One region of the Streptomyces sp. NPDC047315 genome, then DNA from elsewhere that is predicted to be linked to it. Evidence: riboswitches for the same ligand, from Rfam matches in the RefSeq annotation. Region 1 holds a riboswitch; the other holds the start of a gene.

Evidence for each region. A riboswitch is a leader RNA that binds a small molecule or an ion and turns the genes downstream of it on or off. The one in region 1 is predicted to bind S-adenosylmethionine.
Region 2: it holds a riboswitch for S-adenosylmethionine, as region 1 does, so the genes downstream of both, ABZ842_RS28195 (aminotransferase class V-fold PLP-dependent enzyme) here and thrC (threonine synthase) in region 1, are expected to answer to the same signal.

What each region holds. Positions count from the first base shown of each region.
Region 1 is NZ_JBEYTZ010000010.1:151,349-167,134, reverse strand. Features, by position in the region: gene groL (chaperonin GroEL) at 239-1,861, opposite strand; gene ABZ842_RS14335 (cold-shock protein) at 2,295-2,498, opposite strand; gene ABZ842_RS14330 (MoaD/ThiS family protein) at 2,983-3,258, opposite strand; gene thrC (threonine synthase) at 3,359-4,645, opposite strand; SAM riboswitch class I at 4,663-4,828, opposite strand; gene ABZ842_RS14320 (glucosyl-3-phosphoglycerate synthase) at 5,057-5,995, shown strand; gene ABZ842_RS14315 (hypothetical protein) at 6,046-6,312, shown strand; gene ABZ842_RS14310 (trehalose-6-phosphate synthase) at 6,500-7,912, shown strand; gene otsB (trehalose-phosphatase) at 8,020-8,961, opposite strand; gene ABZ842_RS14300 (DUF3263 domain-containing protein) at 8,972-9,268, opposite strand; gene ABZ842_RS14295 (extracellular solute-binding protein) at 9,678-10,961, opposite strand; gene ABZ842_RS14290 (SIS domain-containing protein) at 11,529-12,455, shown strand; gene ABZ842_RS14285 (hypothetical protein) at 12,861-13,247, opposite strand; gene ABZ842_RS14280 (helix-turn-helix transcriptional regulator) at 13,469-14,785, shown strand; gene ABZ842_RS14275 (ROK family protein) at 14,945-15,786, shown strand, end outside.
Region 2 is NZ_JBEYTZ010000027.1:96,128-111,913, forward strand. Features, by position in the region: gene ABZ842_RS28190 (glycerate kinase) at 1-458, shown strand, start outside; gene ABZ842_RS28195 (aminotransferase class V-fold PLP-dependent enzyme) at 389-1,789, opposite strand; SAM riboswitch class IV at 1,988-2,105, opposite strand; gene trpD (anthranilate phosphoribosyltransferase) at 2,476-3,543, opposite strand; gene ABZ842_RS28205 (cytochrome bc complex cytochrome b subunit) at 3,708-5,384, opposite strand; gene ABZ842_RS28210 (Rieske 2Fe-2S domain-containing protein) at 5,381-6,454, opposite strand; gene ABZ842_RS28215 (c-type cytochrome) at 6,451-7,260, opposite strand; gene ABZ842_RS28220 (heme-copper oxidase subunit III) at 7,360-7,977, opposite strand; gene ABZ842_RS28225 (hypothetical protein) at 8,179-8,580, shown strand; gene ABZ842_RS28230 (Ig-like domain-containing protein) at 8,684-9,937, opposite strand; gene ABZ842_RS28235 (cytochrome c oxidase subunit 4) at 10,082-10,480, opposite strand; gene ctaD (cytochrome c oxidase subunit I) at 10,477-12,201, opposite strand; gene coxB (cytochrome c oxidase subunit II) at 12,198-13,124, opposite strand; gene ABZ842_RS28250 (aminotransferase class V-fold PLP-dependent enzyme) at 13,571-14,938, shown strand; gene ABZ842_RS28255 (carbohydrate kinase family protein) at 15,215-15,786, opposite strand, start outside.

The DNA of each region.
Region 1 (15,786 bases):
CGTCAGGGGCCGACTCCGGGTCATCAAAGGGCCGTGAGCGAAGCGACGGGAAGCGAAGCACCGGGAGGGCGAAGGACCAGGGGATACGGAAACGCCAAGCACGCGGAAACGTCGAGCGGGCGGAAAGACCAGGCACGCGAAAAGGCCGGGCACGCCGAAGGGCGGCACCCCCTGGGAGTGGGGTGCCGCCCTTCGTACGTAACCGGCCCTGCCGATCCTGGAGATGCTTCCCCCGGGATCAGAAGTCCATGTCACCGCCCGGCATGCCGCCCGGAGCAGCCGCAGCGGCCTTCTCCGGCTTGTCGGCGATGACGGCCTCGGTGGTCAGGAACAGCGCGGCGATCGACGCGGCGTTCTGCAGCGCGGAACGCGTGACCTTCGCCGGGTCGAGGATGCCCTCGGCGATCATGTCGACGTACTCGCCGGTCGCGGCGTTCAGACCGTGACCCGGGGTCAGGTTGCGCACCTTCTCGACCACGACGCCGCCCTCAAGACCGCCGTTGACGGCGATCTGCTTGAGCGGGGCCTCCAGGGCCAGCTTGACGGCGTTGGCACCGGTGGCCTCGTCGCCGTCGAGCTCCAGCTTGTCGAAGACGGCGGACGCCTGCAGCAGCGCAACGCCACCACCGGCGACGATGCCCTCCTCGACTGCGGCCTTCGCGTTGCGAACGGCGTCCTCGATGCGGTGCTTGCGCTCCTTGAGCTCCACCTCGGTCGCGGCGCCGGCCTTGATGACGGCCACGCCGCCGGCCAGCTTCGCGAGGCGCTCCTGGAGCTTCTCGCGGTCGTAGTCCGAGTCGGAGTTCTCGATCTCGGCGCGGATCTGGTTGACCCGACCGGCGACCTGGTCGCTGTCACCGGCGCCGTCGACGATGGTCGTCTCGTCCTTGGTGATGACGACCTTGCGGGCGCGACCGAGCAGGTCGAGGCCCGCGTTCTCCAGCTTGAGGCCGACCTCCTCGGAGATGACCGTGCCGCCGGTGAGGATGGCGATGTCGTTCAGCATCGCCTTGCGGCGGTCGCCGAAGCCCGGAGCCTTGACGGCGACGGACTTGAAGGTGCCGCGGATCTTGTTGACGATCAGCGTGGACAGGGCCTCGGCCTCGACGTCCTCGGCGATGATCAGCAGCGCCTTGCCGGACTGCATGACCTTCTCCAGGAGCGGGAGCAGGTCCTTGACCGAGGAGATCTTGGAGTTGACGACGAGGATGTAGGGGTCGTCGAGGACGGCCTCCATGCGCTCCATGTCGGTCGCGAAGTACGCCGAGATGTAGCCCTTGTCGAAGCGCATGCCCTCGGTGAGCTCCAGCTCCAGACCGAAGGTCTGGGACTCCTCGACCGTGATGACGCCTTCCTTGCCGACCTTGTCCATGGCCTCGGCGATCAGCTCGCCGATCTGGGTGTCGGCGGCGGAGATGGAGGCGGTGGAGGCGATCTGCTCCTTGGTCTCCACGTCCTTGGCCTGCTCAAGCAGGGCGGCGGAGACGGCCTCGACGGCCTTCTCGATGCCGCGCTTGAGGGCCATCGGGTTGGCGCCGGCCGCGACGTTGCGCAGCCCCTCGCGGACCAGGGCCTGGGCCAGAACCGTGGCGGTGGTCGTACCGTCGCCGGCGACGTCGTCCGTCTTCTTGGCGACTTCCTTGACCAGCTCGGCGCCGATCTTCTCGTACGGGTCCTCGAGCTCGATCTCCTTGGCGATGGACACGCCATCGTTGGTGATCGTGGGGGCGCCCCACTTCTTCTCAAGGACGACGTTGCGACCCTTGGGGCCAAGGGTGACCTTGACGGCGTCAGCGAGCTGGTTCATCCCGCGCTCGAGACCGCGCCGTGCCTCCTCGTCGAACGCGATGATCTTTGCCATGTGAAGTGTCCTCCACGGACTGGGTGGGAAGCTCTACGGACCGCGCTGGCGCCCGCGACGGACGGCCTGCCCGCACCAGTGGCTCCATGCGCCACACGGCGAGCGGGCCTCACCGACCCGGCCCTTCGTTGTCACTCTCACCCGGAGAGTGCTAACGCCAATGATTAGCACTCGCCACCCGAGAGTGCAAGCGTCCGACCCTCCCCCGACCCCCGCGACGGAGGGAACCGGCCGCGCTGGAAGGAGCGCGGGACGCGGGGCCGGCCGAGGAACACCGCGGGATACCCGACGGGGCACCCAGGGGACGATCCGGCAGGTCGGGCAAACGCAGGCCGGGTGCGCGCAAGAAGCGGGCCGGGCAGCACACAGAAGGGCCTCGCACCCCAACCGGGGTGCGAGGCCCTTCAAGTGCGTGAGTACGCCGGAGCGGGACTCAGGCCGAAATCTTCACCATGTCGGCCTGCGGGCCCTTCTGCCCCTGCGAGATCTCGAATTCGACCCGCTGACCCTCCTCCAGGGTGCGGTAGCCGTCCATCTGGATCGCGCTGTAGTGGACGAATACGTCCGCACCACCGTCGACCGCGATGAAGCCGTACCCCTTCTCCGCGTTGAACCACTTGACGGTGCCCTGAGCCATGCCCAACTCCCCTATTACTGGCCCTTGCACAGGACCGCACCTCGCGGACCCGGGTCAGACCCCTACCCGCTCACTGGAGTGCGCCGGAACGCGTCGACCGCGGCTGAATGTATCTGCCCAACTGCCCTCTGCAACAGGTCAATCGGACGAGAATTCCTGGAACCTACGATCGGGTAATTAGGTTGGATTACCGCAATTCCGGGGCAAACCAGGCCGGACAAAAGGAACTTAAGCGACACAAGTACGCCACACATTGGCTGCTTCTTATCGAGCCCGGGCGCAATTCGATACGTGGGCGAGAGCGGTCGGCGAAGGGGCGTTCCCCAACTGTAGCGTGCTCAACCATGCAGAATTGCCCCCTCCGGATGTCTCACGGAGGGGGCAATGCAGCTGACTCAGGGTAATGCGGCGGGTAATGCGGCTGACTCTGGGTGATGCCGGCCGCGCCGGCCGGCATCACCCGCGCCGGGCCGGAGCCCGGGGCTCAGCCGCCGGCGACCGCGGGGATGATCGAGATGCCGGCGCCGTCCGGCGTCGCGGTCTCCAGGCCCTGCTCGAAGCGGACGTCGTCGTCGTTGACGTACACGTTGACGAAGCGGCGCAGCTTGCCCTGGTCGTCCAGGACGCGGGCGGCGATCCCCGTGTGGTTCTTCTCCAGGTCGGCGATGACCTCGGCGAGGGTCGCGCCCTCGGCGGGCACCTCGGCCTGACCGCCGGTGTAGGTGCGCAGGATGGTCGGGATGCGGACGTTGACGCTCATGGGTGCCTCTTTCGGGGCCGGTACGAAGCCGGTACGGGGCGGTACGGGGCGGTCGTAGGGAACGGAGGGGCTGCCGGGACGGGGCTGCCGGGACCTGGGGTCAGCTAGCCAGGCCGGCGGCGCGGAACGCGTCCAGGCTCGGCCGGATCGTCGCCGACGGACCGGTGGTCTCGGCGACCGCGTCCAGCGTCTTGAGCCCGTCGCCGGTGTTGAGGACCACGGTGGTGAGCGACGGGTCCAGGACGCCCGACTCCAGCAACTTCTTCGTGACGCCGACGGTCACGCCGCCCGCGGTCTCCGCGAAGATCCCCTCCGTGCGGGCGAGCAGCTTGATCGCCTCGACGACCTGCTCGTCGGTGACGTCCTCGACCACGCCCCCGGTGCGCCGGGCGATGTCCAGGACGTAGGGCCCGTCGGCCGGGTTGCCGATGGCGAGCGACTTCACGATGGTGTCGGGCTTGACCGGCCGCACGACGTCGTGACCCGCCTTGAACGCGGCGGACACCGGGGAGCAGCCCTCGGCCTGCGCGGCGATGATCCGGTACGGGCGGTCCTCGACCAGGCCCAGCTTGATCAGCTCCTGGAGCCCCTTGTCGATCTTGGTGAGCTGGGAGCCGGAGGCGACGGGGACGACGATCTGGTCCGGGATGCGCCAGCCGAGCTGCTCGCAGATCTCGTACGCCAGGGTCTTGGAGCCCTCGGCGTAGTACGGGCGGAGGTTGACGTTCACGAAGCCCCAGCCCTCGCCGATCGGGTCGCCGATCAGCTCGGAGCAGAAGCGGTTCACGTCGTCGTAGGTGCCCTCGATGCCGACGAGGTCGCCGCCGTAGACCGCGGCCATGACGACCTTGCCCTGCTCCAGGTCGGACGGGATGAAGACGCAGGAGCGCAGCCCGGCGCGGGCCGCGGCGGCGCCCACCGCGCCGGCGAGGTTGCCGGTGGAGGAGCAGGAGAGGGTGGTGAAGCCGAAGGCGCGGGCGGCCTCGACGGCGATGGCGACCACGCGGTCCTTGAAGGAGTGCGTCGGGTTGCCGGAGTCGTCCTTGACGTACAGCCCGCCGGTGACGCCGAGCTCGGCGGCGAGCCGGTCGGCCTTGACGAGCTTGGTGAAGCCGGGGTTCACGTTCGGCTTGTCGGCGACGTCCGCGGGGACGGGCAGCAGGGGTGCGTAGCGCCAGATGTTGGCGGGGCCGGCCTCGATGCGCTTGCGCAGCTCCTCCGGGTCGCCGGCGGGCAGGTCGTACGCGATCTCCAGCGGGCCGAAGCAGGCGGCACAGGCGAAGATCGGGCCGAGCGGGAAGCGCTCGCCGCACTCGCGACAGGAGAGCGCTGCGGCGGGGCCGAGGTCGGGGGTGGTTGCGGTGCTTGCGGCGGTCTGCACAGCCATGGAGGCGAGGCCCTTTCTCCTCATCTTCCTCATGGCGCGTTTCGCCATGAGACGGATTTGGCACCTTCCCAAGCCGGGAGCCTCGCGACGCTGCGGCGCTGATGGTGCGCCGCACGACGGAGACCGGCTGGAGGGTTGCCGGGGCTTCAACGGGCCGTATCCCTCTGCCCCTCTGGATGAGCGGTATTCGATTGTGAACGGCGGGGTCGAACAGATCGAACGAGGCGATCGGAACGTTCAACGGTGGGGCCGTTCGGCGCGGGGACCCCGACATGCGATGGCCATCCGCGTTGTTCAAGACTGTAACCGAAGGTCCGGGCGGTTGAGATAGTCGTCCGAACCGCGAGATGGGTCACAGCGGGCGCCGGAGGGCTGGGCGGCGGACCGCACGGACGGAGGAGTTGGGGGCACGTGCTCGATGAGGTGGAGCGGTGGCTGGCGACACGTTCCTGGTCGGCGGCGGACCGTCCGCTGGGCGCCCTGCTCGCGGCCAAGCGGGGGACGACGGTCAGCGTGGTGCTGCCCGCCCTCGACGAGGAGGCCACCGTCGGCGAGATCGTCGCCGTGATCCGCCGGGAGCTGATGGAGCGGGTGCCGCTCGTCGACGAGTTGGTGGTGGTGGACTCCGGGTCCACGGACCGTACGGGCGAGGTGGCCGCGGCGGCGGGTGCGCGGGTGGTCCACCGGGACGAGATCCTGCCGCGGATCCCCGCCCTGCCGGGCAAGGGCGAGGTGCTGTGGCGCTCCCTGATGGTCACGCGCGGTGACGTCGTCTGCTTCGTGGACGCCGATCTGCGGGACTTCTCCGCGGACTTCGTCTCCGGGATCGTCGGCCCGCTGCTGACCGATCCGCAGGTGCAGTTCGTGAAGGCGATGTACGACCGACCGTTGGGCGAAACAGCAGGTCAGGGCGGTCGTGTCACGGAGCTGGTGGCGCGTCCGCTGCTCAATCTGCACTGGCCGCAGCTCGCCGGCTTCGTCCAGCCGCTGGGCGGCGAGTACGCGGCCAGGCGCTCGCTGCTGGAGCGGCTCCCCTTCCCCGTCGGTTACGGAGTGGAGCTGGGCCTGCTCGTCGACGCGCTGCACACGGTGGGGCTCGACGCCCTCGCGCAGGTCGACGTGGGCACCCGCAAGCACCGCCACCAGGACGGGCAGGCGCTGGGCCGGATGGCGGCGGCGATCTATCGCACCGCGCAACTCCGGCTGTCCCGCGGACACTTGGTGCGGCCCGCGCTGACGCAGTTCGAGCGGGGCGAGGACGGCTTCGTACCCCGGACGCACCCCGTGGACACGGAGGAGCGTCCACCGATGCGGGAGATCGCCGAGTACGCGGCGCGTCGTGCGGCATAGTGGCCGATATATAGCTGAAAATCCTATATGTGTATGCGACTGAGCAACGTGTGACACCGCAGCTGACCTCACGGCTGACACCCCGGCGGCGGGGGCCCGCGCTGCCCCGACCGCTCCGACATCGACGGGCCCTGCGACTCACCGGGCTGCTGGCCCTGCTGGTCCTCGTCGTGGCCGCCGTCGCCGGCGCCGCGCCGCCGCCCGCGCTCTCCGGAGCGCGGCTGTGGCTGCTGGGCGGACTGGCGGTGGCGCTGGCCGCGGCGTGCGCGGTGGCCTTCGCGGCGACCCGGGCCCGACGCACCCCGCCGAAGGGGTAGCCCGGGCCCGGGGCCGGCCCGCCGAAGCTGAGCACCCGGCCGGAGTCCGCCCCGCCGCAGGGGTGGCACCCGGCCCGGAGCGCGCCCCGCCGCAGGGAGGGCACCCGGCTGAAACCCCACCGGCGACAAGACGCCACTCGACCGTATGTGCGTTTGCCGACCGGGGCTGCGGGCTAAGTTCTGCCACATGGCTGCCGAACCTTCCGCCAACCCGTCCAGCGCCCGGACCCTGGTCGCGTCCAACCGCGGGCCCGTGTCGTACGCCGTGCGCGACGACGGCGGCCTGGACGCCAAGCGCGGCGGCGGCGGGGTGGTCTCCGGGCTGTCCGCGATCGGCGCGCGCGAGGACTCCCTCTGGGTCTGCTCCGCCCTCGGCGACGGCGACCGCGAGGCGGTGCGGCGCGGGGTCGGCGAGGAGGGGGTCCTGATGCTCGACATCTCCCCCGCCGTGCATTCCGACGCGTACAACGGCATCGCGAACTCAGTGCTGTGGTTCGTCCACCACATGCTGTACCAGACGCCGCTGGAGCCCGTGTTCGACGAGGAGTTCCGCCGCCAGTGGCGCTCCTACGAGGAGTACAACCGCGCCTTCGCCGACGCGCTCGCCGAGCGGGCCGCCGAGGGCGCCGCGGTGCTCGTGCAGGACTATCACCTCGCGCTGGTGCCGGGGATGCTCCGGGAGCGCCGGCCCGACCTGCGCATCGGGCACTTCTCGCACACCCCCTGGGCCCCGGTGGACTACTTCCGCCTGCTGCCCGACGACATCGCCGAACAGCTGTTGCGCGGCCTCCTCGGCGCCGACCGCACGTGCTTCCTGACCCACCGCTGGGCGGACGCGTTCACCGCGTGCTGTACGGAGGTGCTGGGCCCCGACGCGCTGAAGGACACCCGGATCGGGGTGCACGGCCTCGGGGCCGACGCGGACTTCCTGCGCGAGCGGGCGCACCGGCCGGACGTCGCGGAGCGCATGGTCGCGCTGCGCGAGCAGATCGGCGGACCGGACCGCCGGACGATCGTCCGGGTGGACCGCACGGAGCTGTCGAAGAACATCGTGCGCGGCCTGCTGGCCTTCCGGCACCTGCTGGCGACCCGCCCCGAGTGGCGCGAGCGCGTGGTGCACGTCGCCTTCGCCTACCCCTCCCGCCAGGACCTCGCCGTCTACCGGGACTACACGGCCGAGGTGCAGCGCGTCGCCGACGCGGTCAACGACGAGTTCAGGACGGCGGGCTGGACGCCGGTCGTGCTGCACGTGAAGGACGACTTCGCCCGCTCCCTGGCCGCGTACCGGCTCGCGGACGTCGCCCTCGTCAACCCCATCCGCGACGGGATGAACCTGGTCGCCAAGGAGATCCCCGTCGTCTCGGACGAGGGCTGCGCGCTGGTGCTGTCGCGGGAGGCGGGGGCGTACGAGGAGCTGGGCGCGGACGCGGTGACGGTCAATCCGTACGACATCACGGGCACCGCGGAGGCGCTCCACGAGGCGCTGTCACTGCCGGACGCGGAGCGCACGGAGCGCACGGAGCGCCTCGCCACCGCGGCGACGGCGCTTCCGCCGCGGCGGTGGTTCCTGGACCAGTTGGAGGCACTGACCCAAGCGTGAGCCACGCACCCTTGCGCCGCGGGACGTAGCCGCCGTCACTGCCTGCCGGGGTACGGCGCTACTGCGCCTGCCGAGGCAGCGGGACATTGCGCACAGGACCTGAGGTCCTAGAGCGCTTCGGCGAGGGCGGAGAGGAAGGCGACGACCGCCGCCGGGCCGGGGAGCAGGAGGTCGGCGCGGTCGGCGAGTTCCGTGACCTCCGTGCTGCCGCTGCACACCAGCAGGCCCGCCAATCCGTCCGAGCGCAGCTTCTCGACCGCGGCGTACGCGGGCAGGTCGCCCAGGTCGTCACCGGCGTACAGGACGGACTCGGCGCCGACCTCCCGTACGTACTCGGCCAGGGCAACGCCCTTGTCCATGCCGGGCGGGCGCAGTTCCAGGACCATCCGGCCCGGTTCCAGGACCAGGCCGTGGCGGGCGGCGAGGGTGGCGAGGGGCTCGCGCAGGGAGTCGAAGGCGGCCTGCGGGTCGGTGGCGCGGCGCGTGTGGACGGCGACGGCCTGCCCCTTCTCCTCGATCCAGGTGCCCTGCCAGGCGCCGAAGCGGTCGAGGTAGCCGGGGAGTTCGGCGCGTACGGCGCTGACGCCCGGGTGCGGGGCGGGGGCGTGGACCGTGCTGGTGACCGCGTCCCAGCGCTCGGAGCCGTAGTGGCCGAGTACGACGAGGTGGGCGAGGGCGTCGACGCCGGCGAAGCCCCCGTAGCGCACGGCCACCCCGGCGGGGCGGCCGGTGATGACGGCGACGTGCCCCACCTTGGGCGCGAGCCGGGTGAGCGCGGGCACCGTGCCGGGGTGGGCGCGGGCCTGCTCGGGGTCGGCGACGATCTCGGCGAGCGTGCCGTCGAAGTCAAGGGCGACGACGGCCTTCTCGGGGCGGGCCAGCAGCGCGGCGAGCCCGTCGCGGCCGGCGGGCGTCGAAGGCTCCGTCAGCGCGACGCCGGGGCCAGGGCCGGGGCTGGGATCGGGGCTGGCGCCGGGTGAACCGCCGGGGCCGCGCTCGGCGGGTTCGGGGGTGTGTGACGCGTCCGGGGAGTACGGAGAGCTGCCCATGGCGTCGACCCTATCGGCGCGCGCGTTTCTCGTCTCTGACCCGGCGGAGGCGGTTGACGGTCACCGGGTCGTGCGCCAGCGCCAGCTCGTCGTCGAGCAGCGCGTTGACGAGCTGGTAGTAACGGACCGGCGACATGCCCAGCTCCTCGCGGACGGCTCGTTCCTTGGCGCCGGGGCCGGGCCAGGAACGGGCCTCCACCGCGAGGACTGCGCGGTCGCGATCGGTCAGGGCGCCGCGGCGCCGCGGCGCGGCGGGGCGCCCGGTGGGCCCGGGGCCCTCGGCAGCGGGTTCCTCGGCCTCGGTCATACGGTCCAACATAACGCCGCGGCCCGTAGCCCCGTGCCCGCGCCCGCGCCCCGACGGACCCTGGGTCTTGTCCGCAAAGTCCCGCACGCGCCTCTGCGCCTTTGGACGTAGCCGCCGCTTCCCTGCGGGAGCGTTGGTCTCCACTGGCCGGTGGTGGGCTTGTCGCGCAGTTCCCCGCGCCCCTGTTTCGCTGCCCCCGTCACTTGTCTGCGGGCTGGGGGCAGGGGGTTTGGGGCGCTGGGGGTCCCCCGTGCCCTGCGGGCACGGGGGGAGGAACTGCGCGAACAACCCCCACCGGGCCGAGGTCGCCACGATCGCCAAGCCACTCACGGCGCAAGCGCGCCAGCCAAGGCGCGGCACTGCTGCACGGGACCGCGCGGGACTTTGCCGATGCGGACCAGCGCCCGGCCTACTCCTCTTCCTTCGCTTCCGCCTTCGACGCCTCGTGGGCTATCGCGTCCAGCACCTGTTCCGGGTTGCCCTCCGGTGTGACGGCCTGCCCGATCGTCTGCTTGACGGTGGTGCTGACGGACGCCCACGACGTCTTGTTGACGGGCGGCAGCACCGAGTTCGGCAGCTCCGCCAGGAAGCCGCTCAGCTTGGCGTACTTCGGGTCCTCCGACATCGCGTGGCTCGCCGTGGTCGTCACCGGCAGCAGGTTGTTCTGCCCGGCGAAGGCGAGGACGTTCGCGTCGTCGAAGACGAAGTCGAGGAAGGTGCGGATCTCGGCGCGGTTGCCGTTCTGCTTGAAGCCCATGATCCAGTCGGCGACGCCCATGGTGGTCTTGGGCTTGCCCACGCGGCCCGGCACCGCCACCATCCCCAGTTCGATCCCGGCCGCCTCCGCGGTCTTGATCAGGGACGGATGACCGTTCAGCATCCCCACGTCGCCCTTGGCGAACGCCGCGAACGCGTCCTTGCGGTTCAGCTTCCCGGGCGCGACCGGCCCGGTCAGACCGGGCTCCACCAGGTTGGACTTCAGCCAGGAGAAGGTCTCGACGTGCGCCTCGGAGTTGATGGCGTACGTCCCGCCCGTCTGGGTGTACCCCGAGCCGCCGTCGTCGCCGCCGAGCATCCACAGCATCGTCTCGGCCTGCGCCTCCTCGGGGCCGAGCGGCAGCGCATAGGGGTACTTCACGTCCGTGTCGTCCTTGAGCTGCTTCGCCGCGGCCCGCAGCTCCTCCCAGGTCCGCGGGGGCCGCTCGACGCCGGCCTGTTCGAACAGCTTCTTGTTGTAGAACAGGAGCCGGGTGGAGGCCACGAAGGGCATGCCGTACTGGACGCGGCGCTGCTCGCCGGCGTCCCGCAGCGGGGGGAGGAAGTTCGCCTGGGTGGTCAGCGAGAGCACGTCGTCCGCGGGGTACAGCTTGTCGTCGGCCGCGTAGTCCGCGTACGCGCCGACCTGCGCCACGTCCGGCGCCTTCCCCGCCTCCACCAACTCCCGGACCGTGCGGTCCACGTCGGTCCAGGGCTCGATGCGCACCTCGACCTTGATCTTCGGGTTCTCGGCCTCGAAGGCCGAGACGAGCCCGTTCCAGTACTCCTTGCTGCTCTGGCCGCCGTCGACGTCGTAGTCGGCGGCGACGAGCTGGAGGGTGACGTCGGACGGTTCGTCCGACGAGCAGCCCGTGAGCGCCGTCGCCAGGGACAGGGCGACGAGGGTGGCGGTCAGTCCGAAGAGGTGCCGTTGCACAGCGGTTCCCCACTTGGTCACCGGCGAGCCGCCCCCGGGAGCGGCCGGGTCGGGCGGCTGAGCCGTATGCGTGGCGCGCGGGCCTGCGGCGCCCGGTGGGCGCGTCGCGCGCTTGCGACCTGGCCGCCGTCCTCCGGAACCCCGAAAGCTCCCGGGGTCGCCGAACCCCCGAACCCCCGAGACGCCTGACACCGCCCGGATCGACGAGCGATTTTTCACCATGGGGATGCAGAGGTCTACGCCACTGGGTCTCACTTCTGCAACTTCTTTCGATTTCTCTCGATCAGCTTTCCGGGCCTCCGCGACTTCCCCACACTTCCCACGAGATCAGCCGACTTCACCCGACTTCCGCGAGCTCCCCCTGTCTTCCCTTGAGTTCCCACGACTTCCTGCGACTTCATACGACTCCAACGACTTCCGTCGACTTCCGTCGACTTCCGACGATTTCTGGTGGCCGGGGCGGGCTCGTGGGCGCGGGCCCGCCGCAGCCACCGTTGCCGGGGCGGTCGGCCGCCTGCTAAGCACGTCCCGGTACGAAGTGGTCCACACGCGCGAGGAGCCCGACGCATGTCCCGTACGTCCCGTCCGTCCCGCACCGCCACCGAGATAGCGACCCAGCCGGCCTCCTGGCGCCGGGCGGCGGAGGCCGCCGCCGACTTCGACGGGCTGCCGCGGCCCGGCGAGCGAGTGGCCGTGACCGGCTGCGGCACGTCCTGGTTCATGGCCATCGCGTACGCCGCGCTGCGGGAGGCCGCGGGGCAGGGCGAGACGGACGCGTTCGCCTCCTCCGAGTTCCCGCTCGGCCGCTCGTACGACCGGGTCGTCGCGATCACCCGGTCCGGCACCACGACGGAGGTGCTGGAGCTGCTCGATGCGCTGAAGGGGCGCGGCGTCGCGACGCTGGCGCTGACCGCGGACCCGAAGACCCCGGTGATGGCCGCGGCGGACGCGGTGGCCGTGCTCGACTGGGCGGACGAGGAGTCCGTGGTGCAGACCCGGTTCGCGACGACCGCGCTGGCGTTCCTGCGCGCGGGGCTCGGGGCCGGGCCCGACGTCGTGCCGGGCCTGAAGTCGGTCGCCGACGCCGCCGTGGACGCCGAGCTGGCGCTGACCGAGCCGCTACCGGAGGCGGTGCTCGCGGCGGAGCAGTGGACGTTCCTCGGGCGGGGCTGGACCTACGGCCTCGCGCTGGAGGCGGCGCTGAAGATGCGGGAGGCGGCCGGGGCGTGGACGGAGGCGTATCCGGCGATGGAGTACCGGCACGGGCCGATCGCCGTGACCGGGCCCGGTCGGGTGGCGTGGGCCTTCGGCGAACTGCCGGAGGGGCTGGCGGTGGACGTGGCGCAGGTCGGCGGCGTGCTGGTCGCCAACGCGCCGTGCGACCCGCTGGCGGACCTGGTGCGGGCGCAGCGGCTGGCGGTGGCGATCGCGGAGGCGAAGGGGTACGACCCGGACCGGCCGCGGAACCTCACGCGCAGCGTGATCCTCGGCTGACTGGTACACGGGCCGGGGCGGTTGCCGGCGCCACAGCCCGCAGCGGTTGCCGGCGCGGGCCGTGGCGGACACAGCCCGGGGCGGTTGCCGGCGCCACGGCCCGCAGCGGGGCGGTGCGCGTCGGGTGCCCCGGTCCGGTACGAGGCGGGCGGCGCCGGCGCGTCGGCGCGGCACCGGCCTTCCCCGTCGCTCCCGTCGCCCCGGCCGCCCGCCCCGGCGGCTCCGACACAACGACCCTGAAGTTTCGCCCAGATCCGGCGAATCCCGCGATTCTGCCGCCCGGCCGAGCAGGGACTCCCCCGGCTCCACGGCGTGTCCGACGGGCCCACCGATGAGATCCGGCCATCGCGGACCCTCGTACGGGCGGCGCGAACGCGCGAGCGCGCGGGCCCGTCGCCCGTACGCCTACCAGTCGTCGTTGGCCCGGCCCTTGGTCGGGTGCGGGATCACCAGCGCGGTCTGCGGGCACCGGTGGTAGAAGTCCTCCACCGCCGCGATCTCGGCCGGGGTGCAGCCCAGCAGGAGCTGTACCTCTGCCCTGTTCCGGTGCGGGTCGACCGTCACGACCAGGGCGGTCACCTCGACCCGGCCCGTACCGATCCAGACGTCGACGCCCTCCACGTCGCCGCCGTGGGTACCCTCCAGATAGCCGTGGTCCAGGGGGTAGATCCAGTGGGGGAAGCGGGGGTGGCGGCTGCCCTTGGGGCGGTCGACGCGCATCGCGGCGCCCGCGGTCACCTTCTCCATCTCCCGCCAGAAGTCCGTCGCGTGCAGGGCTCGGGCGGGGGTCATCCGACACCCCCGATCCATCTCGCCCCGGGCATGTGCCCCGGTACTAAGCCGCTGCCTGCGCCATCGCCGTTCAGCACGTACTGCTCCCCCCATCACTTCGGTCGTGGACGTCAGTCCACCCCCTGCGGCCCCGCGCTGTCAGGGAGTTGGCCGTAGTCCCGCTGTAGTCCCGGAGGATTCGCCCCTACGCTGCCGGGGACGCTGGACGATGGGACGACGCCGTGGACGACCCGATCCGCCACCCACTGGCCCATGCACGGACCGCACGGGGCTGGAGCCAGCCCGAACTCGCGCGGGAGGTCCGGCGCGCGGCGCTGCGGCGCGGGTTGCGGTCCGGGGTGGAGCGGCAGCGCATCTGGAAGTGGGAGAACTACCGCGCCGTTCCCGACGCCGACTCCCAGGCACTGCTCGCCGAAGTGTTCGAGATCGACCGGGGGCTCGTCGAGTCCTTCGACTGGCCCCACTGGCTGCCGGGCCGGGACGATCCGCTCCCGCTCGGACCGCACAGTCCCGTGCCCGCTCTCCGAGAGGCCCTGCGAGCTGCCATGGACCGACGCGCGTTCCTGACGTACAGCACCACCGGCCTCACCGGGCTCGCCCAGCAGTGGGCGGGGTCCGAGCCGCACGCGGCGGCGATCCCGGCCCTGGAGGGCAAGACCGTCGGGGCGGAGCTCGTCGGCCTGCTGGAGGCCACCGGGGAGCACCTGACCGAGCTGGTCACCGAGCAGCGGCAGCACACCCGCGCGCTGCTGGACGCCCATCTGACGACCGTCACCGATCTGATCGAGCACGGTCGTTACGGGCGGACGGCGGGGCGGCGGCTGCACGCGCTGGCGGCGCGGCTGTCCCAGACCGTGGGGTGGCACCGGTTCGACCAGGACCGGCACGCCGCCGCGAGCCGCTTCTGGCACGGCGCCCTGCACAGCGCTTACGCCTCGGGCGACCGGGACCTCGGGGCGGGGGTGCTCAGCGACCTGGCGTACCAGGCCACCTGGTTGAAGGACCCGGCCACGGCCGTGGACATCCTGCAGAGCGCGGTGCCGCGGGCCCGGCACCCGGCGGCGCGGGCGCTGCTCCACCTGCGGCTGGCCCGGGCGCTGGCCGCGCTGCGCGAGCCCCGGGGGTGCCACCGGGCGCTGGCGGCGGCCGAACGGGAGTTGGGCACGGCCGCGCTGGAGCCGGCGCCGGCCTGGTGCGCCTGGATGTCGCCGGCCGACCTGCTGGTGGACTCGGGGCAGTGCCTGATGGACCTGGGGCGCGGCCAGGAGGCGCGGCGGCTGATCCGCGAGGGGATGACGCTGCTGCCGGCCGCGCGGTCCAAGACGCGCGCGGTCTTCCTGACCTCCGAGGCCCGCAGCCTGCTGCACACCGGCGAGGTGGAGCACGCCGCGCGGGCCGCGAAGGAGTCGCTGGCGCTGGCCGAGCGCATAGGGGCGCCGCGCTGCGGTGCGCTGGTGCGCGATCTGCTGCCGGGGTTCGCACCGCACCGGGACGCCGAGGGCGTACCCGAACTGCTCCGGCTGGCCCACGCCCACTGAGGCCGCCCCGCACGAAGGGCCCGTGTGAAGGGTCCGTGGGGAGTCGCGAAAGCAAAAGGAACTTTTCCCTACACAACCCCTCTTATCGATTTGTATGTCTGCGCAACAATTAGGGGTAGTGGACTAGACCTGTCGCCAGGTAGCCGCCAGACTGTCCGCGTGAGACACGTCATCGCCCTCGATGTGGGCGGCACCGGCATGAAAGCCGCCCTCGTCGGGGTGGACGGCACGCTCCTGCACGAGGACAGACGCGCCACGGGGCGCGAGCGCGGAGCCGACGCCGTCGTGCAGTCCATCCTCGACTTCGCCGAGGAGCTACGGGACTACGGCGTGCGCAGCTTCGGCCAGAGCGCCCTCGCCGCCGGCGTCGCCGTGCCCGGAATCATCGACTCCGAGAACGGGATCGCCGTCTACTCGGCCAACCTCGGCTGGCGTGACGTCCCGATGCGCAGCATGGTCAGCCGCCGACTGCGCGGCATCCCCGTGGCACTCGGCCACGACGTGCGCACGGGCGGTCTCGCCGAGGGCCGGATCGGCGCCGGACGCGGCCACGACCGCTTCCTCTTCGTCCCGCTCGGGACCGGGATCGCGGGCGCCATCGGCATCGCCGGCACCATAGAGGCCGGCGCGCACGGCTACGCGGGCGAGATCGGCCACGTCGTCGTCCGCCCCGACGGACCCGACTGCGGCTGCGGACAGCGCGGCTGCCTGGAGACCTTGGCGTCGGCGTCCGCAGTGACACGTGCCTGGGCCGAGGCCAGCGGCGACCCGTACGCGGACGCCGCCGACTGCGCCAAGGCCGTCGAATCGGGCGACCCGCGGGCGGTCGCGGTCTGGCGGGACGCGGTGGACGCCCTCGCCGCCGGCCTCGTGACCGCGCTCACCCTGCTGGACCCCCGCACCCTGATCATCGGTGGCGGGCTCGCCGAGGCCGGGGAAACGTTGTTCACACCGCTGCGGGCCGCGGTCGAAGAGCGCGTCACGTTCCAGAAGCTGCCCGC
Region 2 (15,786 bases), on a different contig from region 1:
GGCTCGGCGCGGGGCTCGCCGCCCTCGGCGCCCATCTGCTGCCCCGGTTCGAGGTCCTGCTCGACCAGCTCGACCTGGACGCCCGGCTGGCCCGGGCGGACCTGGTGCTCACCGCGGAGGGCGCGCTGGACCACCAGACCCCGCGCGGCAAGGTGCCCGCCGAGGTCGCCCGGCGGGCCAAGCGGTACGGCCGCCCCGTGCTCGCCCTCGCCGGCACGATCGGGGAGGGCGCGCACCAGGTGCGGTCGGCGGGCGTGGACGCGTACAGCTCGATCCTGCCCGCGCCCGTCTCGCTGAGCGAAGCGCTGGGGCGCGGCGGGGAGTTCCTGGCGGACGCGACCGAGCGGGCGCTGCGGATGGTGCTGCTCGGTACGCGGCTGCCGGAGCGTCAGCCGGTCGGCGCGGCTGCGGGGCCCGCGGTCGGGTCGGGGACGCAACGGCCGTCCTCGGTGCGGTAGTTCCACCGGGCGCCGTCGGTGACCAGCTCCCGGACGGCCCGTACGAAGCGCTCCAGGTGCTCGTCGGGCGTACCGGCGCCGAAGCTGACCCGGATCGCGTTCAGCGACCGCTCGCCCGGCTCGGCCTCGGGGGCGCCGCACTCGCCCGGCTCCTCGGGGTCGCTGCCGAGCAGGGTGCGCACCAGGGGGTGGGCGCAGAACAGTCCGTCGCGGACCCCGATGCCGTACTCGGCGGAGAGCGCGGCGGCGAAGTGGGAGCTGTTCCACCCCTCGACGACGAAGGAGATCACGCCGACCCGGGGCGCGTCGTCGCCGAACAGGGACAACACCTTCACCTGCGGCACCTCGGCGAGCCCCGCGCGCACCCGCGCCACCAACTCCTGTTCCCGGGCGACGAGGGAGTCGAAGCCGGCTTCGGTGAGCGCGCGGCACGCGGCGGCGATCGCGTACACCCCGATGACGTTCGGCGAGCCGGCCTCGTGCCGGGCGGCGGTGGTGTGCCACTCGACGTCCACGCCGCCGTCCGCGCGGCGGGCGACCTTGCGCGAGGCGCCGCCGCCGGCGAGGTACGGCTCCGCCTCCTGGAGCCAGTCCGCGCGGCCCGCGAGCACCCCGGAGCCGAACGGGGCGTACAGCTTGTGGCCCGAGAAGGCGACCCAGTCGACGTCCAGCTCGCGCACGGACACCGGGTGGTGCGGGGCGAGTTGGGCCGCGTCCAGCACGATGCGGGCGCCGTGCGCGTGGGCCGCGGCGGCGAGCTCCTTCACCGGCCACAGCTCACCGGTCACGTTCGACGCACCGGTCACGCAGACCAGCGCCGGCCCGTACGGGTCGCGGTCGGCGAGCGCGCGCTCCAGGGTGCTGACCGCCTGCTGCGGGGTGCGCGGCGCGTTCAGGTACGTCACCCGCGCCTCCTGCCAGGGCAGCAGGGAGGCGTGGTGCTCCGTCTCGAAGACGAACACCTCGCAGTCGGCGGGCAGCACGGCGGCGAGGAGGTTGAGCGAGTCGGTGGTGGAGCGGGTGAACACGACCTGGTCGCCCTCGCGGCAGTCCAGGAACTCGGCGACGGTGCGCCGGCTGTTCTCGAAGAGGTCGGTGGAGAGCTGGGAGAGGTAGCCGGCCCCGCGGTGGACGCTGCCGTAGTACGGGGCGTACGCGGCGACGTCGTCCCACACCCGCTGGAGCGCGGGGGCGCTCGCCGCGTAGTCCAGCGCCGCGTACGTGACCTCCCCGCCGGTCACCAGCGGCACGGTGACGTCCCGGCCGAGAACGGGGAGGATGACGCGGTCGGTGGCGATGGCGGTGGCGGCGGTGTTCGGGCATGCGGACATGGCGGAATCTCCCGGTGGGGCACAGCGGAATGGAAAGACTTCAGGACGGACTCCGCGGGAACGCGCGTGCGTGCTGGGCGCTGGGCGCTGACGGCGCGGTGCGGCGGAGGGGTGATGAAGAAGGGGCTACGAGGCCCTATCGCATTCGCTTGCTCACGAGGCTGCTCCCTTGAGGACCAGGACCCCAGGGTTCGCAGGGGTCCGCGCTTGCCGCGGACCTCGCTGCCCACGACCTGGTCTTCACCCGGGGCACCCCGCCACGGACGGAGGGTTGCCGGACAGCGGGCCGGGGCCGTAGTCGCTGTCACTCATGACCTGCGCAAACCGTATGCGACGCCCCGCCCCCACGCAACCACGTCCGCATCCCGGACACACTGCCGCGCGCGACCGGCATGGCCGGCCCCCACCGAGCCGCACCGAGAAACGCCGCGTCAGCGCCGTTGCGCACGGGTGTTCATGGCGTCTACATGCCGTCGTGGGCTTGTCGCGCAGTTCCCCGCGCCCCTGTTTCGCTCAGCCCGTCAGTCACCTGCGGGCCGAGCACGATCAGGGGCGCTGGGGGTACCCCCCGTACCCTCTGAGCATGGGGGGCGGAACTGCGCGACAAGCCACAGATGGGCCGCAGACGCCATCACAGCGCAGCCGGCACGGCGCAAGGGCGCCAAGGCGCAAGGCGAGCGCGTGCGCTAGGACGCGTTCGTGGCGCGGACCCAGCGCGCGAGGGTGGCGGACGCCGCGCCCGAGTCCACCGCCTCCGCCGCCCGCTCCATACCCGCCGCGATCTGCTCCCGCAGCGACGCCTCCCCCGGCTCCAGCGCCACCAGCGCCGCCGCCGCGTTCAGCAGCACCGCGTCCCGCACCGGGCCGCGCTCGCCCGACAGCACGCGGTGCGCCACCTCCGCGTTGTACGACGCGTCAGCGCCCCGCAGCTCCGACACCGGCACCACGTCGATGCCCACGTCCCGCGGGTCGAAGTGCTCCTCGCGGACCGTGCCGTCCCGCACGATCCACACCCGGGACGTGGACGTCGTCGTCAGCTCGTCCAGCCCGTCGTCCCCGCGGAAGACCAGCGCCGACGAGCCGCGCCGGGCGAGCACCCCCGCCATGATCGGCGCCATCCGCGCATCGGCCACCCCGGTGGCCTGCGCCTTCACCCGCGCCGGGTTCGTCAGCGGACCCAAGAAGTTGAAGATCGTACGGATTCCCAGCTCACGGCGGGCCACCGCCACGTGCCGCAGCGCCGGGTGGAACTTGATCGCGAAGCAGAACGTGATGCCCGCCTCCTCGGCGACCTCGGCCACCCGCTGCGGGGACAGCTCCAGGTTCACCCCGAGCTTCTCCAGCACGTCGGAGGCGCCGGAGGCGCTGGACGCGGCGCGGTTGCCGTGCTTGACGACCTTCGCGCCGGTGCCGGCGACCACGATCGACGCCATGGTGGAGATGTTCACCGTCTTCGCGCCGTCGCCGCCGGTGCCGACGATGTCCACGCTGGGCCCGGGCACCTCGATGAGGTTGGCGTGCTCGTACATCGTCGACACGAGACCGGAGATCTCCTCCACGGTCTCCCCCTTCGCCCGCAGCGCGACCGCGAAGCCCGCGATCTGCGCGTCGGACGCCTCGCCGCTGAGGATCCGGTCCATCGCCCAGGCCGTCGCGTCCGCGCCCTGGTCGTCGTTGTTCAGCAGCGAGTTCAGCACGGTCGGCCAGGAGTGGGCCGCCACGCTGTCGCCGCCTGCCGGGGTCACAACGTTCATGGTCCGCTCCTGGGGTCCAGACGAAGGGGAAAGGGGATCGATGCGAAAACGATCGCGGTACGAAAGGGAAGGTACGCCATCCAGCCTATCCAGGCCCGGGAACGGCGAAGAGCCCCGTCCAGGCAGTGGACGGGGCTCTCACCGTGGCGACGGTGGTTCAGCGGTCAGTGCTTGCCGCTGGTGACCTCCTCGTGCTCGCCGTGCCCGTGACCGTGGGCCGCGGCGATCTCCTCGTACTCCTCGCGCGTCGCCTTGGGGATCTGGTTCCCCTCGCCGTAGTAGCCCTTGCTGAGCTTCGCGCGCAGCTTCTGCGTCCGCGAGATCTTGCGGCGCACGCCGTTCTCGTCGACCTCGGGGCCGACTTCGAGCGGCTGGTGCTGCTCGTGCGCGGTGAGGGTGTGCAGGTCCGCCTGGCTGAGCGGCTCGTGGACCTCGATGAACTCACCGTGCGGCAGCCGCTTGATGATGCCGGACTCGCGTCCGTGCAGCACCTTCTCGCGGTCCCGGCGCTGCAGGCCCAGGCAGATGCGCTTGGTGATGATGAAGGCCAGCACCGGACCGACGAAGAAGAAGATCCGGACGAACCAGGTGATCGAGTTGATCGACAGGTGGAAGTGGGTGGCGAAGATGTCGTTGCCACCGCCCACCAGCATGATGAAGTACGCGAACAGCCAGGCGACGCCGAAGGCGGTGCGGGTCGGGGCGTTGCGCGGGCGGTCCAGGATGTGGTGCTCGCGCTTGTCGCCGGTGACCCAGGACTCGATGAACGGGTAGACCGCGATCGCGCCCAGCACCAGCGGGAAGATCGCCAACGGGATGAAGACGCCCAGGGCCAGGGTGTGGCCCCACGCGTTGATCTCCCAGCCAGGCATCACTCGGATCAGACCCTCGGCGAAGCCCATGTACCAGTCTGGTTGCGCACCCGTGGAGACCTGGTCGACGCGGTAGGGACCGACCGACCAGACCGGGTTGAGCGTCGCGATCGCCGCGACCACCGCGATGACGCCGAAGACCAGGAAGAAGAAGCCTCCGGCCTTGGCCATGTAGACCGGCAGCAGCGGCATGCCGACGACGTTCTTGTTGGTGCGGCCGGGACCCGCGTACTGCGTGTGCTTGTGGTAAACGACGAGGATCAGGTGGCCCACCAGCAGCGCCATCATGATGCCGGGCAGCAGCAGGATGTGGATCGAGTAGAACCGCGGCACGAAGTCGTGGCCGGGGAACTCGCCGCCGAACAGGAACATCGAGATGTACGTGCCGACGATCGGCACGGACAGGATCGCGCCCTGCATGAAGCGGACACCGGTGCCGGAGATCAGGTCGTCCGGGAGGGAGTAGCCGGTGAAGCCGGTGAACATGCCCAGGACGAGCAGCAGGAAGCCGAACAGCCAGTTGACCTCGCGCGGCTTGCGGAACGCGCCCGTGAAGAAGACGCGCATCATGTGCACCATCATCGCCGCGACGAAGATCAGCGCGGCCCAGTGGTGGATCTGCCGGATCAGCAGACCGCCGCGGACGTCGAAGCTGATGTCCATCGTCGAGGCGAACGCCTCCGACACCTTGATGCCCTGCATGGGCACGTAGCTGCCGTTGTAGACGACCTCGTTCATCGAGGGGTTGAAGAACAGCGTCAGGTACACACCCGTGAGGATGATGATGATGAAGCTGTAGAGGCAGATCTCACCGAGCATGAAGGACCAGTGGTCCGGGAAGATCTTGCGCATGTTGGCCTTGGCGAGGGAGTAGATCCCCAGCCGGCCGTCCGCCCAGTCGGCGACCCGCTCGCCCGCGGGTGCCTTCCGCTGCTCCGCGGACTGCTTGTTCTCGGTCGTAGTACTCATCCGCGCTCCCAGAAGGACGCACCGACGGGCTCTTCGAAGTCGCCCAGCGCTTCGAGGTTGCCCTCGGCGTTGACACCGATCCGCAGCTGCGGAAGCGGGTGTCCCGCGGGGCCGAAGATGACCCGGGCGCCGTCGGAGAGGTCGAAGGTGGATTGGTGACACGGGCACAGCACGTGGTGCGTCTGCTGCTCGTAGAGGCTGATCGGGCAGCCGACGTGGGTGCAGACCTTGGAGAAGGCCACGATGCCCTCGTGCGACCAGTCCAGCTCGCGCTTGTCCTTGATGTCCTCCGGCTTGATCCGGACGAGCATCAGCGCGGCCTTGCCCATCTGGATCTGCCAGTCGTGCGCGTGCGGGTCGAGGCCCTCGGGGCTGGCGAAGACCAGCGAGCCGACCGTGATGTCCTCGGGACGCAGCGGCTCGTTGGTGTTCATGTTGATGAGCTGCTTGCCCTTGGCCCACAGGGTGCTGCGGAGCTTCTTCTCCGGCAGCGGACCGAGGTCGCGCAGCAGCACCACGCCGGAGAGCGGCACCAGCGCCATCGCACCGAACATCGTGTTGCGGATCAGCTTGCGGCGGCCGAAGCCGGACTCCTCGTTGCCCGCCCGCCAGTCGGCCATGACCTGGGCCTTGACCTCGGGGGACGCCTCGATCGGGTGACGGTCGTCGGCCACCTCGACGTCGGACATCAGGGTGCGGGCCCAGTGGACCGCGCCCGCGCCGATGCAGAAGAGGGCGACGCCGAGCGTCAGTCCGAGCGAGAAGTTCAGTGCGCTGATGTGCCCGAACGGCCAAATGTAGACGATCTTGTCGATCGGGAAGATGACGTAGCAGGCGATGAAGCCCACCGTCGCCAGCATCGACAGCGTGAACAAGAACGCCACGGTGCGCTCGGACCGCTTGGCGGCGCGCTCGTCGATGTCCTGGATGCGCGGCTTGTGCGCCGGCAGTCCCGGGTCGGCGAACGGGTCGTTCCCGTGGGGGGTCACGGCCGAGCCGTGACCGGCCGCGTCGTGCGCGGCGCCCTGCTCCGACGGCAGGTTCTCTTCTGGAATGTCTTGGCTACTCATGACTTCTTGGCCTTAGCGGTGTGGGCCGCGACCCAGACGGCAACTGCGATCAGCGCGCCGAGCCCGAAGACCCAGGCGAAGAGACCCTCAGTGACGGGGCCGAGAGCGCCGAGGGAGAGACCGCCCGGGCTTTCGGCCTGGCTGTCGTTCATCTCCCGGACGTACGCGATGATGTCGCGCTTCTCCTGCTCGGGCATGATCCCGTCGGGGAAGGAGGGCATGTTCTGCGGGCCGGTCTGCATGGCCTCGTAGATGTGCTTGGCACTGACGCCCTCAAGGGTCGGGGCGTACTTGCCCTCCGTCAGCGCGCCGCCCTTGCCCGAGAAGTTGTGGCACTGGGCACAGTTGTTACGGAAGAGGTCGCCGCCCTTGGCGACGTCCGCGCCAGTGGGGCTGTACTGCTTCTCGGTCGGCGTGATCGGACCGGCGCCCAGCGAGGCGACGTACGCCGCGAGCTGGTCGATCTCAGCCTGGGTGTAGATGACCTTCTTCTTCGGCGCCTGGGCGCCGGGCTGCTGCGCGGGCATGCGGCCGGTGCCGACCTGGAAGTCGACGGCTGCGGAGCCGACGCCGACCAGGCTCGGGCCGTCAGTCGTTCCCTCACCGCCGGTTCCGTGGCAGCTGGCGCAGCCGACGGTGTAGAGCTTCTTGCCCTCCTCGATGGCGAGGGACTGGGCGGTTTCGTCAGCCTGTGCCTTGTCCGCAGGCGCGAACGCGGCGTACAGCCCCCCGGTAGCCGCCAGCGCGAGGAGTAGGACGACGACCGCCGCCAGCGGATGGCGTCGTCGTGCGGAGAGCTTTTTCACGGATTACCCCGGTGTCAGGATTTTCTGCGTCGTGCTTCTGGACTGTGTCTGCACTAGGCAGCGTCTGTGTTCGTCAGGCGGCGATGGGCGCCCGCCCCATTACTTGATCATGTAGATCGTGAGGAAGAGGCCGATCCAGACGACATCGACGAAGTGCCAGTAGTAGGACACGACGATGGCGGAGGTCGCCTGCTCGTGGGTGAACCGCCGAGCCGCGTAGGTGCGGCCGAGGACCAGCAGGAAGGCGATGAGGCCGCCGAGCACGTGCAGTCCGTGGAAGCCGGTCGTCAGGTAGAACACCGAACCGTACGGGTCGGAGCTCAGCGAGAGACCGTGCTGGACCAGCTCGGTGTACTCGTACACCTGGCCGCCGATGAAGATCGCGCCCATGATGAAGGTGACGATGAACCACGTCCGCAGCTTCTTCACATCACCGCGCTCGGCGGCGAAAACGCCGAGCTGACAGGTGAGCGAGGAGAGCACCAGGATCGTGGTGTTCGTCGCCGAGAACGGAAAGTTGAGAAGGTCTGCCCTCTCGGTCCAGAAGCTTGCACCCTTCACCGAACGCAAGGTGAAGTACATCGCGAAGAGAGCCGCGAAGAACATCAGCTCGGAACTCAGCCAGATGATGGTTCCGACGCTCGTGAGGTTCGGTCGATTGACCGGCGGGTGCGCATGCCCGATATCTACTGTCGTTGCTGTCGCCACGACCGACATTATGTCGGTCGCTTATCCCGCCCTCACTCCGGGGGGTGCCGTTCGGTGTGTCAGCCCGCCCCGAGCAGGGCCCTCGCCCCGTCGGGGCACCGTTCGAACCGGTGTTGACCGACAGTCGGACGGAGTAGCATCCGCCCCATCAGTACCCGGTCCACACCGGCCGAGGCCGGTCCACACCCGGTTCGACGACGCGGAGGAACGATGCAGCCGACCGCCACCGTGCTGGTCTACAGCGATGACGCCAACACCCGCGAGCAGGTGCGGCTGGCCGCCGGGCGCCGCCCCGCCGCCGATCTGCCACCGGTGGAGTTCGTCGAGTGCGCCACCCTGCCCGCCGTGCTGGCCCGGCTCGACCGGGGCGGCATCGACGTGTGCGTCCTGGACGGGGAGACCGTCCCCGCGGGCGGCATGGGCGTGTGCCGGCAGATCAAGGACGAGGTGTTCGACTGCCCGCCCGTGCTGCTGCTGATGGGGCGCCCGCAGGACGCCTGGCTCGCCACCTGGAGCCGCGCCGAGGCCGCCGTGACGCTGCCGGTGGAGCCGGTGGAGTTCGCCGCTTCCCTCGCCGCGCTGCTGCGCTCCCGGCTGTCCGTGGACGCCTGAGGGCCGTTCGGGCGCCTTCCCGGCGCGAGGATCGTACGGGGTCGGTACGGGCGGTGTGCGCCGCCCGTACCGGCCCCTGCGGCTTGTCCGCCGGGCGTCGGCGTCAGACCCGGGGACGCAGCCGGGCGGAGTCGGCGGCGCTGCTGCCGTCGGGCCGGGTGTCGGCCACCAGGGCGCTGCCGTCGCGCCACTCGGTCCAGTCCAGGTTCCAGTCGCCGTAGCCGTTGCCGAAGGGGTCCATGTCCTCGCCGATGCTGTTGATGACCTCGACGATGTCGCCCTCCTTGAACGTCTCGTAGAACCAGGCGGCGTTGGAGGTGGACATCCCGGTGCAGCCGTGGCTGACGTTGCGGCTGCCGTGGTCGCTGAGGGACCAGGGCGCGGCGTGCACGTACTCGCCGCTCCAGGTGACCCGGGTGGCGTAGTACACGGGCAGGTTGTACGCCTCGGAGCCGCCGATGCCGACGCTGGATCCGCGCATGCGTACGAAGTATTCCTGGCCGAGCACCACCTTGATGCCGTTGCGGGTGGAGAAGCCGGGCTTGCCGGTGGTGATCGGGATGGTGTTGATCACCTCGCCGTTGCGCAGCACCGTCATCCAGTGCGAGGAGGCGTCCGTGATGGCCTCCATGCGGTCGCCGATGGTCATCTTGAGCGGCTTGCCGGGGGCGCCGCCGTAGAGCTTGTCGGCGATCTTCACGCCCTGGAGGTTGTTGCTCACGGTGACCTTGGCGCCGGCGGGCCAGAACTCCTTGGGCCGGTAGTGCAGCACCTCGTCGTTGAGCCAGTGCCAGGCGCCCTCGGCGCCGGGCTTGAGGTCGACCTTGAGTCCGCGTTCGACGGCGGCGCGGGCGGCCTTGCCCTCGACCGGGGCGCTCAGCTCCGCGATGATCGGCTGTCCGACGCCGTACTCGCCCTCCTCCGGGCCGAACTCCACGCTCAGCTCCCGCTTGGCCGCGGAGGTGGCGAAGGTGAGCGTACGGGTGCCCGGGGAGCCCTCGGCGTCCTCCGTGGAGACCCTGGCGGTGTACTTGGCGCCGGCGGACAGGGCGCCGGTGGAGCGCCAGCGGACGCCGTCGGCGGAGAGTTCGCCGGCGAGGTGGTGGCCGGTGCCGTCGACCACGGAGACGTCCATGATCCGCCCCTCGTCCCGCTTGACGGTGACTTCCAGGGGCTTGTCGGGGTCGACCTTGGCACCGCCACGGGGCGTGTTGAACGTGACCTGTTTGGCCGCGTCGAACGGCTTCGTCGTCATCGGGTCGGGGCCGGCCTCGCCGCACGCGATCGCGACGGCCCCGAGGGAGACGAGCAACAGGGAGCACCGGAGGACGGTGCGGGAGCGCGGCGTCTGGTTCATACCGACCACGGTATGAAGATCACATCGGAAGGGCGCGCTGGATGCGTGCAAAAGGGGCGGGCCCGGGTCCCCTTGGGTGAAGGGGGGCCCGGGCCCGGCGCGTGCCGTTGACAGGGCGACGACACGCCCTAGCGGTGTTCGCCGCTACTGGTTCTGGTTCTCACCGCGGTAGTACTCGAAGACCCAGCCCCAGATGCCCATGAGGATGATGGGGGCGGAGAAGTACATCAGCCACCAGCCGACCGCCACCGAGAGGAAGGCGAGCGCGCCGCCGAACCCGAGGAAGAGCGGCTGCCAGCTGTGCGGGGCGAAGAAGCCCAGCTCGCCGGCCTCGTCGGCGACGTCGGCCTCCTTGTCGTCCTGGGCCATCGCGTCGACCCGCTTGGCCGTGAAGGCCAGGTAGTAGCCGACCATGATGCTCAGGCCGAAGGCCAGGAAGAGCGCGGTGGTGCCGGCCGGCTCCTTCGACCACACGCCGTAGAGGATGGCTACGGCGAGGATGAAGACGGCGAGCCAGATGAACATCCTTCCCTGGATCTTCACTTGCCGGCCTCCTTCCCGGTGGTGAGGACGGCGTGGTCGTCCAGGTGGTCGAGGGCAGCGATCTCCGGGTGGTGGAGGTCGAACGCCGGCGATTCGGAACGGATGCGCGGCAGGGTGAGGAAGTTGTGCCGCGGCGGCGGGCAAGACGTCGCCCATTCGAGCGAACGGCCGTAGCCCCACGGGTCGTCGACCTCGATCTTCTTCCCGTACTTGGCGGTCTTCCAGACGTTGTAGAAGAACGGCAGGAGCGACGCGCCGAGGACGAAGGAGCTGATCGTGGAGATCGTGTTCAGGGCGGTGAAGCCGTCGGCGGCCAGGTAGTCCGCGTAACGGCGCGGCATGCCCTCCGCACCGAGCCAGTGCTGCACCAGGAAGGTGCCGTGGAAGCCGAGGAAGAGCGTCCAGAAGGTGATCTTGCCCAGGCGCTCGTCCAGCATCTTGCCCGTGAACTTCGGCCACCAGAAGTGGAAGCCGGCGAACATCGCGAAGACCACGGTGCCGAAGACGACGTAGTGGAAGTGCGCGACGACGAAGTACGAGTCGGAGACGTGGAAGTCCAGCGGCGGCGAGGCCAGGATGACACCGGTCAGACCACCGAAGGTGAAGGTGATCAGGAAGCCGATGGTCCAGAGCATCGGTGTCTCGAAGGACAGCGAGCCCTTCCACATCGTGCCGATCCAGTTGAAGAACTTCACACCGGTCGGTACCGCGATCAGGAAGGTCATGAAGGAGAAGAACGGCAATAGCACGCCGCCCGTCACGTACATGTGGTGCGCCCACACCGTCACCGACAGACCGGCGATGGCGATGGTCGCGGCGACCAGACCCATGTAGCCGAACATCGGCTTGCGGGAGAAGACCGGAATGATCTCCGAGACGATGCCGAAGAACGGCAAGGCGATGATGTACACCTCTGGATGGCCGAAGAACCAGAAGAGGTGTTGCCACAGCAATGCGCCGCCGTTGGCCGCGTCGAAGATGTGCGCACCGAATTTGCGGTCGGCTTCGAGCGCGAAGAGCGCGGCGGCCAGCACCGGGAAGGCGAGCAGCACCAGCACACCGGTGAGCAGCACGTTCCAGGTGAAGATCGGCATCCGGAACATCGTCATGCCGGGCGCGCGCATGCAGATGATGGTGGTGATGAAGTTGACCGAGCCGAGGATCGTGCCGAAGCCGGAGAGCGCCAGACCCATGATCCACATGTCCGCGCCGACGCCCGGGGAGCGGACCGCGTCGGACAGCGGGGAGTAGGCGAACCAACCGAAGTCGGCGGCGCCCTGCGGGGTGAGGAAGCCGGCGACCGCGATGAGCGAGCCGAAGAGGTACAGCCAGTACGCGAACATGTTCAGCCGCGGGAACGCCACGTCGGGCGCGCCGATCTGCAGCGGCATGATCCAGTTGGCGAACCCGGCGAACAGCGGCGTCGCGAACATCAGCAGCATGATCGTGCCGTGCATCGTGAACGCCTGGTTGAACTGCTCGTTCGACATGATCTGCGTACCCGGCCGGGCCAGCTCGGCGCGCATGAAGAGCGCCATGAGGCCACCGATGACGAAGAACACGAACGACGTGATCAGGTAGAGCGTACCGATCGTCTTGTGGTCGGTGGTCGTCAGCCACTTCACCACGACGTTGCCGGGCTGCTTGCGCCGGACCGGTAGCTCGTTCTCGTACGAGTCGTCCGTCGCGGCGGCACCCTGGGGTTGGTTGAGGATGCTCACAGTTGCTTCTTCTCCGCGTTCTTGGCCGGGGTCGACTGCTCGATGCCCGCCGGGATGTATCCGGTCTGGCCCTTGTCCGCCAGCTCCTTGAGGTACTTCTGGTAGTCCTCGGGAGAAACGACCTTGACGTTGAACAGCATCCGGGAGTGGTCGACGCCGCAGAGCTCGGCACACTTGCCGAGGAAGGTGCCCTCCTGCGTGGCGGTCACCTCGAAGGCGTTGGTGTGGCCCGGGATCACGTCCTGCTTGAAGAGGAAGGGAACCACCCAGAAGGAGTGGATCACGTCACGGGAGGTCAGGACGAAGCGGACCTTCTCCCCCTTGGGCAGCACCAGGGTCGGACCCGGGTTGCCGGTCTGCGGGTTGCGGGTGCCGGGGATGCCGGCGTCCCAGACGCCGCCCGCGTTCGCGGGCAGGTCGTTCAGCCACTTGTCCGGGATGGCCTTGAGGTTCTTGTCCGTCTTGGCGTCGCCCGTCGAGCCGGGGACGTCCGCGATGTAGTTGAAGCCCCAGCTCCACTGGTAGCCCACCACGTTGATGGTGTGCTGGGGCTTGTCGGACAGGGAGAGGATCTTCGACTGGTCACGCGCGGTGAAGTAGAAGAACACTGAAACGACGATGAGCGGAACCACCGTGTACAGCGCCTCGATCGGCAGGTTGTACCGGGTCTGCCGGGGGATCTCCACCTTGGTCCGGCTGCGCCGGTGGAAGAAGACGCTCCACAGGATCAGGCCCCAGACCAGGACGCCCGTGATGAGCGCCGCCGCCCACGATCCCTGCCAGAGGGAGAGGATGATGGGCGCCTCTTCCGTGACCGGAGTGGGCATGCCGAGGCGGGGGAAGTCTTCCCAGGTGTATTCACAACCGGTGGCGGTAACCAGGATCAGGCCCGCAGTCAGCACCTGCGGCAGCTTCCGCCGCATCGGGCGCCGCGACACGGGGGTACCACCCGCGCCTTGGCTGCGGGGGAGGTCGGAGCCGTTGGGACTCACGTAGCGCCTTCCCGAGAGTCTTTAGGCCCGCGCGACGGGGTGCGGCCGTCTCTCAGGTCGGTCGCCGGCCCTGACGCGGGCTGGGGTTTGGATGTTTATGCGGACCAAACCCTACTGGACGCTATTTGGGGTCGCGCGGGGAGGGTGCCCAACGCGCCGTCCCACCCCCTGAAGGGGTGGAATCCCCAGGATTTTTCGCCCTATGTCCGCCGCATTTCGGCCGCAAATCCGCGGGTCAGGGGTGGTGCGCAGGGCGCGGGAGGCAGGTTTTCGGCCCGCCCGCGAAGCGGGGTGCGGCGAGTGCGCGCCGTCCGCGGAGTGCTGGATTCCGGCAGGCATCTGACGCCCCCTCGAAGGGGCGGGGTTACGTTGAAGGCGTGCCCTACTTCGACGCCGCATCCTCGGCTCCCCTGCACCCCGTGGCCCGCCAGGCGCTGCAAGCCGCCCTCGACGAGGGCTGGGCCGACCCGGCCCGGCTGTACCGGGAGGGGCGGCGGGCCCGGCTGCTCCTGGACGCGGCGCGGGAGGCCGCGGCGGAGGCGGTGGGGTGCCGTCCCGACGAACTCGTCTTCACTCCTTCGGGGACGCGCGCGGTCCACCTCGCGGTGAGCGGGGCGGTCGCGGCGCGCCGGCGGGTGGGGCAGCGGGTGGTCGTCTCGGCGGTGGAGCACTCCTCCGTGCTCCAGGCGGCGGGCCGCTTCACGGTGGACGAGGTGCCCGTGGACCGGCTCGGCCGGGCGTCGGCCGCGGGGTACGAGGCGGTGGTCCACCAGGTCCCCGGGCGCGAGGGCGCGGCGCTGGCCTGCCTCCAGTCCGCCAACCACGAGACCGGTACGGAGCACCCGGTGGCGGAGGTGGCCTCGGTGTGCCGGGCCGCCGGGGTGCCGCTGCTGGTGGACGCGGCGCAGTCGCTGGCGTACGGGCCGGTCGAGGGCGACTGGTCCCTGCTGGCGGGGAGCGCGCACAAGTGGGGCGGGCCGGCCGGGGTGGGGCTGCTCGCGGTGCGCAAGGGGGTGCGGTTCGCACCGCAGGAGCCCGCGGACGAACGCGAGTCGGGGCGGTCGGCGGGGTTCGAGAACATCCCCGCGATCGTGGCGGCTGCGGCGTCGCTGCGGGCGGTGCGGGCGGAGGCGGCGGACGAGGCGCGGCGGCTGCGGGCGCTGGTGGAGCGCATCCGCACCCGCGTTCCCGAGCTGGTGCCGGACGTCGAGGTGGTCGGCGACCCGGTGCACCGGCTGCCGCACCTGGTCACCTTCTCCTGCCTCTACGTCGACGGGGAGACCCTGCTGCACGAGCTGGACCGCGAGGGCTTCGCGGTCTCGTCGGGCTCGTCGTGCACGTCCAGCACGCTGACCCCGAGCCACGTGCTGCGGGCGATGGGGGTGCTGAGCGAGGGCAACGTACGGGTGTCGCTGCCGTTCGGTGCACAGGAGGGGGACGTGGACCGCTTCTTGGAGGTGCTGCCGGGGGTGGTGGCGGCGACGCGGGGCCGCATCGAGTCGCCCGTCTCCGCGATGAGTGAGGAGCGGGTCCTCGACACGTTGGGCAAGCGGTGCCCGATCCCCGTGATCGAGCTGGCCAAGGTGATCGACGAGGTTCCGATCGGCGCGACGATCACGGTGCTCTCGGACGACGAGGCGGCGCGGCTGGACATCCCGGCGTGGTGCGGGATGCGGGGCCAGGAGTACGTGGGCGAGCGCGCGCGCGAGCACGGCGCGGCGTACGTGATCCGCCGCGCCACCTGACCCGGGCGGCGCCTTTGCGGGCCCGTGACCCACCCGCCGTGTTCCTGCGGGATGCGTTGGTCTCTACCGGCCGGTGGGTGGCTTGTCGCGCAGTTCCCCGCGCCCCTAAATGCCCACAGCAGCCCGCAGACGAACGACGGGCAGCAGCGAAACAGGGGCGCGGGGAACTGCGCGACAAACCACAGACAGCCCGCAGAGACCAACGCATCCCGCGGGGGAACGGCGCGGTCGCCCAAGGAAGGGTGCGGCACCCCGCGAAGGGGTGCCGGGGCGCGGCTACAGGTGCTTGCGGACCTCCGTCGCCGCGTCCTCGCCGTACGCCTTCGTGAAGCGGTCCATGAAGTGCGCCCGCCGCAGCGTGTACTCCTGCGTGCCCAGCGTCTCGATCACCAGCGTAGCGATCATGCAGCCCACCTGCGCCGCCCGCTCCAGCCCGACGCCCCACGACAGCCCGGACAGGAAGCCCGCGCGGAACGCGTCGCCGACGCCCGTGGGGTCGACCTTCGCCTCCTCCTCCGCGCAGCCGACCTCGATCGGGTCCTCGCCCGCACGCTCGATGCGCACGCCGCGCGCGCCGAGCGTGGTGACGCGGTGGCCGACGCGGCTGAGGATCTCCTCGTCGCTCCAGCCGGTCTTGGACTCGATGAGGCCCTTCTCGTACTCGTTGGAGAAGAGGTACGCCGCGCCGTCCAGCAGTATGCGGATCTCGTCGCCGGCCATCCGGGCGATCTGCTGGGAGAAGTCGGCCGCGAAGGGGATCCCGCGGGAGCGGCACTCCTCGGTGTGGCGGAGCATCGCCTCGGGGTCGTCCGCGCCGATGAGGACGAGGTCGAGGCCGCCGACGCGGT